One region of the Arthrobacter sp. MP_M4 genome, then DNA from elsewhere that is predicted to be linked to it. Evidence: riboswitches for the same ligand, from Rfam matches in the RefSeq annotation. Region 1 holds a riboswitch; each other region holds the start of a gene.
What was found. Region 1 has a riboswitch for cyclic di-AMP ahead of RCH15_RS11595 (M23 family metallopeptidase). Riboswitches for the same ligand answer to the same signal wherever they lie in the genome.
Positions count from the first base shown of each region.

Region 2: it holds a riboswitch for cyclic di-AMP, as region 1 does, so the genes downstream of both, RCH15_RS11985 (hypothetical protein) here and RCH15_RS11595 (M23 family metallopeptidase) in region 1, are expected to answer to the same signal.
Region 3: it holds a riboswitch for cyclic di-AMP, as region 1 does, so the genes downstream of both, RCH15_RS11185 (hypothetical protein) here and RCH15_RS11595 (M23 family metallopeptidase) in region 1, are expected to answer to the same signal.

Region 1 is NZ_JAXCHX010000014.1:19,627-22,877, forward strand. It holds gene serC (phosphoserine transaminase) at 1-509, opposite strand, end outside; gene RCH15_RS11590 (metal-dependent transcriptional regulator) at 763-1,461, shown strand; cyclic di-AMP (ydaO/yuaA leader) riboswitch at 1,602-1,817, shown strand; gene RCH15_RS11595 (M23 family metallopeptidase) at 1,822-2,643, shown strand; cyclic di-AMP (ydaO/yuaA leader) riboswitch at 2,791-2,950, shown strand.
Region 2 is NZ_JAXCHX010000015.1:9,663-12,913, reverse strand. It holds gene RCH15_RS11995 (serine hydrolase) at 1-141, opposite strand, end outside; gene RCH15_RS11990 (dihydrofolate reductase family protein) at 427-1,014, shown strand; gene RCH15_RS11985 (hypothetical protein) at 1,075-1,842, opposite strand; cyclic di-AMP (ydaO/yuaA leader) riboswitch at 1,847-2,048, opposite strand; gene RCH15_RS11980 (hypothetical protein) at 2,215-2,484, shown strand; gene RCH15_RS11975 (DNA alkylation repair protein) at 2,504-3,151, opposite strand; gene RCH15_RS11970 (universal stress protein) at 3,204-3,251, opposite strand, start outside.
Region 3 is NZ_JAXCHX010000013.1:37,279-40,529, reverse strand. It holds gene upp (uracil phosphoribosyltransferase) at 1-14, shown strand, start outside; gene RCH15_RS11190 (glyoxalase superfamily protein) at 109-489, shown strand; gene RCH15_RS11185 (hypothetical protein) at 517-1,266, opposite strand; cyclic di-AMP (ydaO/yuaA leader) riboswitch at 1,265-1,425, opposite strand; gene RCH15_RS11180 (sensor histidine kinase) at 1,624-3,237, opposite strand; gene RCH15_RS11175 (response regulator transcription factor) at 3,241-3,251, opposite strand, start outside.

The DNA of each region.
Region 1 (3,251 bases):
ACCAGGGCACCGTCGTCGGCGCCGGCCACCCGCCGCACCGGAGCGGCGACGCCGGTGGAGGTCTCGTTCTGCGGCCACGCGTAGACGTCCACGCCGTTCTCTGCCCGCGCCGCCGGGCGGGTACCGGGCTCGGACGTGATGATGGAGGACTCCGCGAGGAACGGAGCCTTGTTGGTGGCGGCAGCGAACTTCGAGCCGAACTCACCGAAGGACAGGTGCTGTGCTTTGTTCTCCACCAGACCGAAGCTGGCAACGTCCCAGAACGCCGTTGATCCGCCGACGCCCAGGATGACCTCATAGCCTTCGGGTGCCCGGAAGAACTGGCCGAGCCCGGTCCGGACCGACCCGACAAGATTCTTGACCGGCGCCTGGCGGTGCGATGTCCCCAGCAGCGCCGACGCGGAGGCAAGGGCCTCCATCTGTTCCGGACGTACCTTGGACGGGCCGGCGCCGAACCGGCCATCCTTGGGGAGGAGATTTGCGGGAATCGTGATGCTGGTGTCGCTCACAGTGGCTCCAATTTTCGGCTGGTACTAAGTGTGGCCCGGCAGGGTGGCTGCAGCGGAGCCTGTCGTTTCATTCTGCCTGACTGGCCCGCGGGGCAAGCAAAGCGGCCCGTCACAGTCCGGTCATTGAGATTATCCGGAGTAATTCAAATTAGACTAAGCTGGCCTGCGAACGTACGGCGGACCCCGCCAGGGCGCCAGCAGCACGCGGTACGGTGGAAAGCACGCAGGGACGGCGCTTGAGGAGCGGAGCTGAATGACGGATCTGATCGACACAACCGAGATGTATCTCCGGACCATTCTGGAACTCGAAGAAGAGAACATCGTTGCTCTTCGTGCCCGCATTGCCGAACGGCTGCGCCACTCCGGTCCCACCGTGTCCCAGACCGTCGGCCGGATGGAGCGCGACGGGTTGGTGGTTGTCTCCGGTGACCGGCACCTTGAACTGACCGAAACCGGCCGGAGGCGAGCCATCGGTGTCATGCGCAAGCACCGGTTGGCCGAACGGCTCCTCGCAGACGTCATTGGGCTCGACTGGGCCTACGTCCATGAGGAGGCCTGCCGCTGGGAACACGTGATGAGCGAACGGGTGGAGCGGCGGATCTTTGAGCTACTCGACCACCCCACAGTCTCGCCTTACGGCAATCCGATTCCGGGCCTCGCGGAGCTTGGCGGCCTGCCCTCTTCACCCTATTCCGACGGCGTGGTGAACCTGCTCGACGCCATGGCCGGCTACGGACCCGGTTCGGTGGTCAGAGTCAACCGGCTGGCGGAACCCATCCAAGTTGAACCGGAACTGCTGGTTCAACTCGATGAGGGCGGCATCCGGCCGGGGGCACTGATCTCATTGGAGCGCGTCGGTGAGTACATTTCCGTGCGCGTGCCGGACATCGAAGGTGCGCTGGAACTTCCTCCCGAGGTCGCCGCCCACGTTTTCGTTACCGTCGGGTCATAACCGCCGCCCTCAAGCTCGCGGACGCCCAAAGGTGGCGCACAAGATGGATAACGGATTTATCTCTGGACAGCTTCATCGCCTATAGTTGAAAACAAGCACCGATACCAAACCGTTATCTGATCCGACGCCGAGCTCTGCCAGCGGACCAGTTGCAGTATCACTTTCTGGCAGGGGCGGGGGAACCACTTTTTGGCTGTTCAGCGGCCTCGGGGTGAAGTCCGTCAGCGGCAATCACGTGTAACCAGAGGACTCCGCTGGAGCCCTCTGTGTCTGCGTGCTTGCTACGGCGGACCGGGTCTTTGATCTCTCTGACCCGAATCCGACAGCTAACTCCGCAGGCTCTCCAGAGAGGATTCGTCTTTGACCACCCAAACCGCAAGGGGCCGCCGCCGCGCGACCGGCGCCGCTCCGGAGCCGCGCCCGGCCCTTGCTGCCCCCGCCGACCACCCGCGTGAAACGCACCGAGACGATCGCCGGGTCCGCCGCAGCGCGTTCCGCCAGGTAACGGACTTGGCCGCCGCCAGCGGCGTCGGCCAGAAGGCCGGGATTGCGCTGGCCGCCACGGGATTAATACTCACGGTGATGGCCCCGGCGGCCGCACCCGTGATGGCCATAGACACCGGCACCGTGTCCGATGCCGTCCCCGCCGCGGTCCAGCCCGCCATCACGGCCGCAGACGCAAAGATCGACTTCAACCGCAGCGCTGTCACCACCCAGAGCGATCCGGACGGGAAGCTCAAGCAACTGCTGAGCGCCCAGTCGGTCGGCTCCATCACCCGCGCAGCGTCAACAGGCGTGCTCGGCGCGCCCTTGGACGATTTGAAAACCGCGTCGCCGTTCGGCTACCGCGTCAGCCCGATCACCGGCGGCTCCGGCGAGTTCCACCGCGGCCAGGACTACGCGGCCCAATGTGGCACGGCCGTCCACGCCGCGGCAAGCGGCACCGTGACCTTCACGGGCTGGCATCCCTACGGTGGCGGAAACCGGGTGGTGGTCGATCACGGTAATGGCCTGGAGACCACGTACAACCACCTGTCCTCCGCCAGCGTCAAGGTGGGCCAGACACTCGCCCGCGGCGATGTCCTGGCGCTGAGCGGCACCACCGGTGCCTCCACCGGTTGCCACCTCCACTTCGAAGTCATGGTCAACGGCGAAGTCGTTGACCCGACCGGATGGCTGTAGAAATCTGATGGGGTGCTCTCAAATTCTGGGAACACGCCGTGACCCGAATGTGACATTCGGTCCGCACTGCTGTACCGTTTGACCTACGCCAACTTTTCCGAAGTTGGCGCTCTTGAGTGGATTGCCTAGCTCTGCCACCGCTCAAGGTCCGTTCGCATGACATCGTCTGGCAGGGGCGGGGGAACCAATTTTGGTCTTCGCAAGAAGACCTTGGGGTTAAGTCGTAAAGCTTCCTACGGAAGCCGAGCGGCCGGGTGACTCCCATCCGAATCCGACAGCTCACCTCGCAGGCATTGGGAGAGGCTACTTTCGTGTCTTCACGCCACAATGCTGCGCTTTATCGCGCTTGCGCGGCTCCTACGAGCCCGCTGGAATCCAACGTTTGTGCCGCCCTTGCCGGCGCCCGAACCGGACTCCGCACTGCCGACTCAATCTCTGCTGAGTCCGGCCCGCAGGCTATGCACCTGCAAGCAGTTCCCGCTTTTGGCGCGTCTTCGCAGTACACCCTTCGCTAAGTAACCCATTTCGGGGCGATCCGGCGTACCCCCAAGATGCCGGAGCGTCCTCAGCCTGCGCCCAAAAAGCGCAGACCCAGGATCACGAAAGAG
Region 2 (3,251 bases), on a different contig from region 1:
GGCGAGGACGGCCACCAGTACCACCAGGAGGTGCGGGCGGAACCGGTCAGGAGTTCCGGGCAGGCGCCGGCCGGTCCGGCGGGCCGACGTGGACGTGTGTCGGCCGCTGCTGAAGTGCCGGCCGGGACCCCATGACTGCATAGGTTCTCATCCCCGGAACAGGGTCGGGTGTGAGCCGGTGTCTACTGCCACGGGCGGGCTCGCAGGCATGCTCTACCTCCGAAAACGTAGGTCCGTGGATGGTCCAAACTTCCCCACATCTTTCTCCCAACCGTGCGTCAATGCAAGCCCGGACCTTGTAGAAATCTTGGACCCGTCCATCAGTGCTGAAGGCCGCTCCATGCTCCCCTGCCCCGGCAGGGGTTCCCGGAGTACGCTGAAACTCCCCGTCCGCCAAGAGTCCGCAGCGCCGCAAAGGAGAACGCCATGCGCAAGGTGGTATTGATGATGCAGGTATCCCTCGATGGCTTCATCGAGGGTCCGGAGCGGGACCTGGGCTGGCATCGGGTGGATGATGAGCTGCACCGGCACTTCAACAGCGAGCTCCGGAGCATGGGCGCTTTCCTGGACGGGCGTGTCATGTATGAGCTGATGGCCGCTTTCTGGCCGACGGCGGACCAGGACCCGTTAAGCACTCCCCCGATGGTCGAGTTCGCACAGATCTGGCGGGACATGCCCAAGATTGTCTACTCCAGGACCCTGGATAAAGCCGAGTGGAACGCCCGGGTGGTGCGCGACGTCGTCGTGGATGAGGTGATGACGCTCAAGGAGCAGCCCGGCGGTGACCTCGCCTTAAGCGGTTCGGACCTCGCGGCGACTTTCCGTCACTTGGGCCTGATTGATGAGTACCGGGTCTACGTCCACCCGGTTCTCGTGGGACGGGGCAAGCCGCTGTTCCAGGCTGCCGATGACACAACCTCGCTGCAGCTGCTGGACACCCGTGCCTTCGGCAACGGCGTGGTGCTGCTGCGGTACGACGTTGACCCCGGCGCCGGGGACGCAGAAGGCCGGTGATCAGCTGCCCCCAAGGCAACCGATCAACCGGCCTGCTGTACGCAGAGCTAAGCGGTGGTGCTAGCCGGCGCGGACGAACGTTACGGGGCCCGTGGCGGTCAGCCAGGACAGCGGGTGGGCCATCGTGGCGTTGACGCCGTTCATGCCGCCGCTGATAGCCTGGCCGTTGCCGGCGTAGATGGCAACGTGGCCGGACTGGACAATGATGTCGCCGGGCTGAGGGGTGCCGACGACCGTGCCGTAGTTCAGGAAAGCCCGCGGTCCGATGTCACCGACCGGGATGCCGGCAGCGTTCAGGGCCTTCTCCACCATGGCGGTGCAGTCCTGGGTGATGCCGATCTGGCCGTAGGCTACGGCCAGCAGCGTGGCGTTGACGCCGCCTGCTGCCGCGGCCGGAGCGGGTGCCGCGGCCGGGGCGGGGGCAGCCTGAACCTTGACGGTGGCCTTGGCTGCGGCGGGTGCCGCGGCCGGGGCCACTGACGCGGCACGGACCGGCGCCGCTGCTGCGACAGCCGCCTTCGGAGCTGCCACAGGCTTGGGCGCCTCAACGGGCTTGGGCGCCTCAACGACCGGAGCCGGGGTGGTCACTACGGCCGGACGCTCGAAGGTGATCTGTACTGCGGAGTCGGCCATAACCGGCGCGGACACCGCGCCCTGGACGTCAACGGACGACGCCGGTGCGGAGTCGCGCTGGGCGGGAGCCTCGGCTGCATTTGCGGCCATGGCGCCGCTGAGCACCATCCCTGATGTGGCGACGAGAACTGCGGCCTGGCGGCCGATGGTGCCGGCGGAAACGCGTTTGGGCGCACGGGTATTGCTAAAAGTCATTAAAGGAGCCTCTCCCAATGCCTGCGAGGTGAGCTGTCGGATTCGGATGGGAGTCACCCGGCCGCACGCGGGCCCGATCGTAACGGGCTGTGCGGCTTCACCCCAAGACCCCTGAAAAAAGCGGGTCAAAATGTGGTTTCCCCGTCTCTGCCGGACGTTGCTGCGAGTTGTCCCCGGGCCGCGACAGAGTTAGGCAATCGGCTGGGGAGAGCCCGTCTCGGAAACAACAGGCACCCATCAACGGTAACGGAACGATCACAGCCTGTCACATCGAGGTGGCCGCGGGGATGGTCCGTCCAGCAGCGTGGCTCCCGTTTCAGCCCGGGGCGTAAGGTGATGCCATCACCGTATCCTCGACGCGGAGGGCCCACTATGAACACCATCAACGTCCCACGACACAGTGTGGCGATTTGCCAGCTCAGCACGCAGCCAGCTGAAGATTTCAACGTCAACACCGAGCTGCTGGTCCTGGAGAACGGGGAGGTCCACGTCTCGACCTGGGATGCGGAACCACGCGATGGGGGCTTCGACATCCACGTGCTGAATGACCGCGTGGACGCCCTCGGATTCATGGTGGTCACCGATTGGGTGTTCCTGGACGAAAAGGCCTACGCGGTGGTGGAGCGCCGCCCGGCAGGCTAAGAAAACGCCGGGGCGGAGTTTACTCCTGGAAATTCAGCTCCGGCCGGTGCTTGGCCATCTCGGCGAGCACCAGGGTGACGGCCCCCGCGGCATCCGCGTCGCCGTCCCGCCGTTCCGGTGGCTCCGTCAGCACCGAGCGGGCGTGTCGGACGAACCGGGACCAGTCTCCCGCACCGGCGCGCAACTCCGGCAGCGGAGACAGCACAGCCGCGCGGCGAAGCCAGGCATCGGGGTCCCGCACCCAGCGGTCCAGGACGCTGTCGGCGCGGACCCTCCCTACGACGTCGAGTCCGCCGACCAGCGGTCCGACGACGTCGAGCGCCAGCGGATCCACCAGCGCGTCCACCCGGGCCGTGCGCACGAAGCCCTCGATCCGGGTCAGGTCGGTGTTGGTCAGCACGCGGACCTTTGACTGCAGGAGCACGACGGCGGCGAGGCGGCGTTCGAAGACGGGCACCTCCCACAACTCGGAGCTCAACGCGGTGATGTCATCGTGCGTCAGATCCTGATGCCGGCGCAGGGTGTCGCGGACCGTCCCACGCACAGCTCCGACGGACGAGCCGTAGTATCGGTGACCGCTGCCGAACCGTCCTTCCGCTTCCTCGGCACGGCTCCACGATGACTCGCGTTGAAGCGCCCTGTCAATGAAATCGCCGGCTTCGCTCATGGGGACATTCTTCCGCACCCCGGATCCGGATCCGGTGCACCGGCGGTCGCCCTCAGGAAGTCTTGGGCCGGACCACCAGGACAGGGCACGGTGCATGATT
Region 3 (3,251 bases), on a different contig from region 1:
GCGTCGCTGGTTAGCCCAGCCACCCGGCCGGCCGCGGCCCCGGAGTACCCCTAAGGCAGGCTGTTTGGGGCTACCGCAAAGCGTGCCCCGGGGACTAGCCTGAGCCGCATGGATTGGAAACTTGAACTGGTCTTTGTCCCCGTGTCCGATGTGGACCGCGCCAAGGATTTCTACGTCAACAAGGTGGGTTTCAACGCAGACTTCGACGAGCGGCCCTCGGACGGCATCCGTTTCGTTCAACTGACCCCGCCCGGCTCGGCGTGCTCGATCGCCATAGGAGAGGGCCTGACCGACGCGCCTCCCGGCACCGCCCCCAGCCTGCAGGTGGTGGTTAGCGACATCCAACAGGCCCACAGGCAATTGAAGGACGCCGGCGTGGACGCCAGTGACATTGATGTCCAGGACTGGGGACACTTCGTCTACTTCGCCGACCCCGACGGCAACAAGTGGGCGCTGCAGTTCATCCCCAGCCGTGCCGGCGGTCAATGACCTACCGGCAGTGCGTCGGCCTCAGGTTTAGTACCAGTTGTGGGCGTAGTGGAAGTTCAGGGCACCGCACGGTGATCCATAGCGGTCCTTGACGTACTGCAGGCCCCAATTGATTTGGGTTCGGTAATTGGTGCGGTAATCGGCGCCTGCGCTGGCCATCTTCTCGGCCGGCAGGGACTGGACCACACCGTAGGCGCCGCTGCTCGGGTTGGTGGCAGTGGTCTTCCAATCCGACTCCTTCGTCCAGAGTTTCATCAGGCACTGCATCTCGTTGGCGGCCCAGCCGCGGGAGCCCAACTGGCTGGCAGCGTAGGCCTGCGCACCGGCGGGGTCGTCCACGGCAACGGGAGCAGGTGCGGGGACCGGAGCGGGAGCAGGTACGGGGGCAGGAACCGGCGCCGCAGCCGGTGTGTCGGCGGGCTTTACCTCGGCCGACTGCGCTGCGACGACACTGGGAGGGATATTGGCCTGGGTCCCCACCAGTACATGCTCAAAATTGAGGCGCGGCAGGGGATCGGCCGTGACGGCCGACTGCGTGGCGCTGCCGGCGGTAACTGTGGGGGCTGCGGGTTGGGACGCCTGGCCGGCGGCGGCGCCCCCCACCAGCACCGCGCACGCTGCAGCGATGGCCGCCACGCGGCGTCCGGGGGAACCCGCGGGGCCGGCGAACCGGGACAGGGCAGATGCTGGTTTTGCCGGCTCGGCGCGGTGGCGCGAAGCTTCGGAACGGGTATTTGCAGCGCCGTCAGGGCGCGTTTGTGCCTCGGATGTGGTCATGATCGCCTCTCAACGCCTGCGGAGTTAGCTGTCGGGTTCGGATGAGGTCACCCGGCCGCACGGAATCTCACGTGTCGGCTTCACCCCGTGGGGGCAATCTGCGCAAATGCCCGGGAACTCTGGGTCCCCCGCCTCTGCCTGGTCCAGCGGAATCCGGGAGGCGGCAGAGCTTGGCGTGCATCCGGATATGCGGCCCGTTGATGGCCGCACCCTAAAACGGTACAGGATATGAGCCGTCAAGTCACATTTCGATAACGGCTGTCCCTGGTGGCGGCGCGGCGGCTTGCTGGCCGCCCCGGTCTGCGTGGCATGCTCCCCGATGTCCTCGGTGGTTCCACTCAGGGCGGGGCCGTGGCTTTAGCGGCTCGCTCCCGGGTGGCCGGTGTTCTCCGGAGGAGGAGTCGGCGGAAGGCGTACCGTGAACTCGGTCCGGCCCGGCGCTGAGGTCACGCTGACGGTGCCGCCGTGGGCCTCGACAATCGACTGCACAATCGACAACCCCAGCCCGCTGGTTCCCTCGGCCGACGCGGCCGTAGCAGCTGCGGCAGCGGGGGGCCCCGGGACCGCACGGGGCGGGTGGGCAGGGAGGTGCGGGAGAGGGGTCCGGCCGGGTGGCGGCGCCGCACCGGTCAGCGGATTCTTCCGGGACGCGTCGGCCCGCGTAAACCGTGCGAAGATGCGGTCCACGAACCCGGGGGCGATCCCCGGGCCGTTGTCCGTCACGGTCAGAACGGCACCCCCGTCAGCGGCGCGCTGCACTCCAGTCACCACCATGGTGCCCGGGCCGGTGTGCTTACGCGCGTTGGATAGCAGGTTGGCCAGCACCTGGTGGAGCTGGGTCGCGTCCCCGCGGACCACCACCGGCTCTTCCGGAAGTTCCAGATGCCAGATGCGGTCCGGGGCCATGACTTTCTCGTCACTCACCGTCTCCACGGCAAGCTGTGTGAGATCCACCTCGGTGAGCTTCAGCGGTTGGCCCTCGTCCAGGCGCGCCAGCAGCAGCAGGTCCTCCACCAGGGTGGTCATGCGTTCGGACTGGCTCTGCACCCGTGCGAGGGACTTTGCGCCGTCGGGCGTGAAGTGCTCGGTCATCCGCATCAGTTCGGTATAGCCACGGATGGCGGTCAGGGGAGTGCGCAGTTCATGGGAGGCATCCGCCACGAACTGCCGGACCTTCATTTCACTTTTCTGCCGGGCCTCCAGGGCGCTGGACACGTTGTCCAACATCAGGTTCAGGGCGTGGCCGACGCTGCCCACCTCTGTTCCGGGATGCGCCGCGGAGGCCGGTACACGCATGGCGAGGCCCACTTCGCCGGCATCGAGCGGCAAACGCGATACCTGCGTGGCCACCCCGGAGAGCTGGTCCAGGGGCTTCATGGTGCGGCGGATCAGCGCGGTGCCGGCCAGTCCAATCACCACTAGACCGCCCGCGGAGACCAAAACCATGGTCCAGACCAGGGACGCCAGCGTTTTGTGCTTCTCGGCGAGCGGCAGCCCGGTGACGATCACGTCGCCGTCCGGGGTGCTGGCCGCCACCAGCCGGTAGGCTCCGGCGGAGAGCGTCCGGTTCACAGGATCGCGCCGGGTGGAGAGCTTCAGAAGAATCTCGTCGTCCTCATCGGTGAGCGACTTCGGGGTGGCGTCCTCGGCAAGGAAGCCGGCGCTGCGGACCGAATCGTCCACGATCCTGGCGTTCAGGGTACCGATCCCCTGGCCGCGCGCCTCCAGGGGATCGCCCCGTCCGCCGGAGCGGCCAAACTCGCGGGTCCGGTCGGCGGCCTGCACCAGCTGGTTGTCGAGCTGCTTGGTCAGGAACGAGTCCATCGAGGCGTAACTGACAATCCCGACAGCACCACAAATCGCCACGAGCAGGGCCATGGTGACAAGAACAAGCCGGGTGCGCAGATGCCAGGTGGACGGGTTGCGCCAGTTGAGCCCGGAGGGGCGCAGCGGGCGGAAACGTTCAGGCACCGATCAGTCCGCCG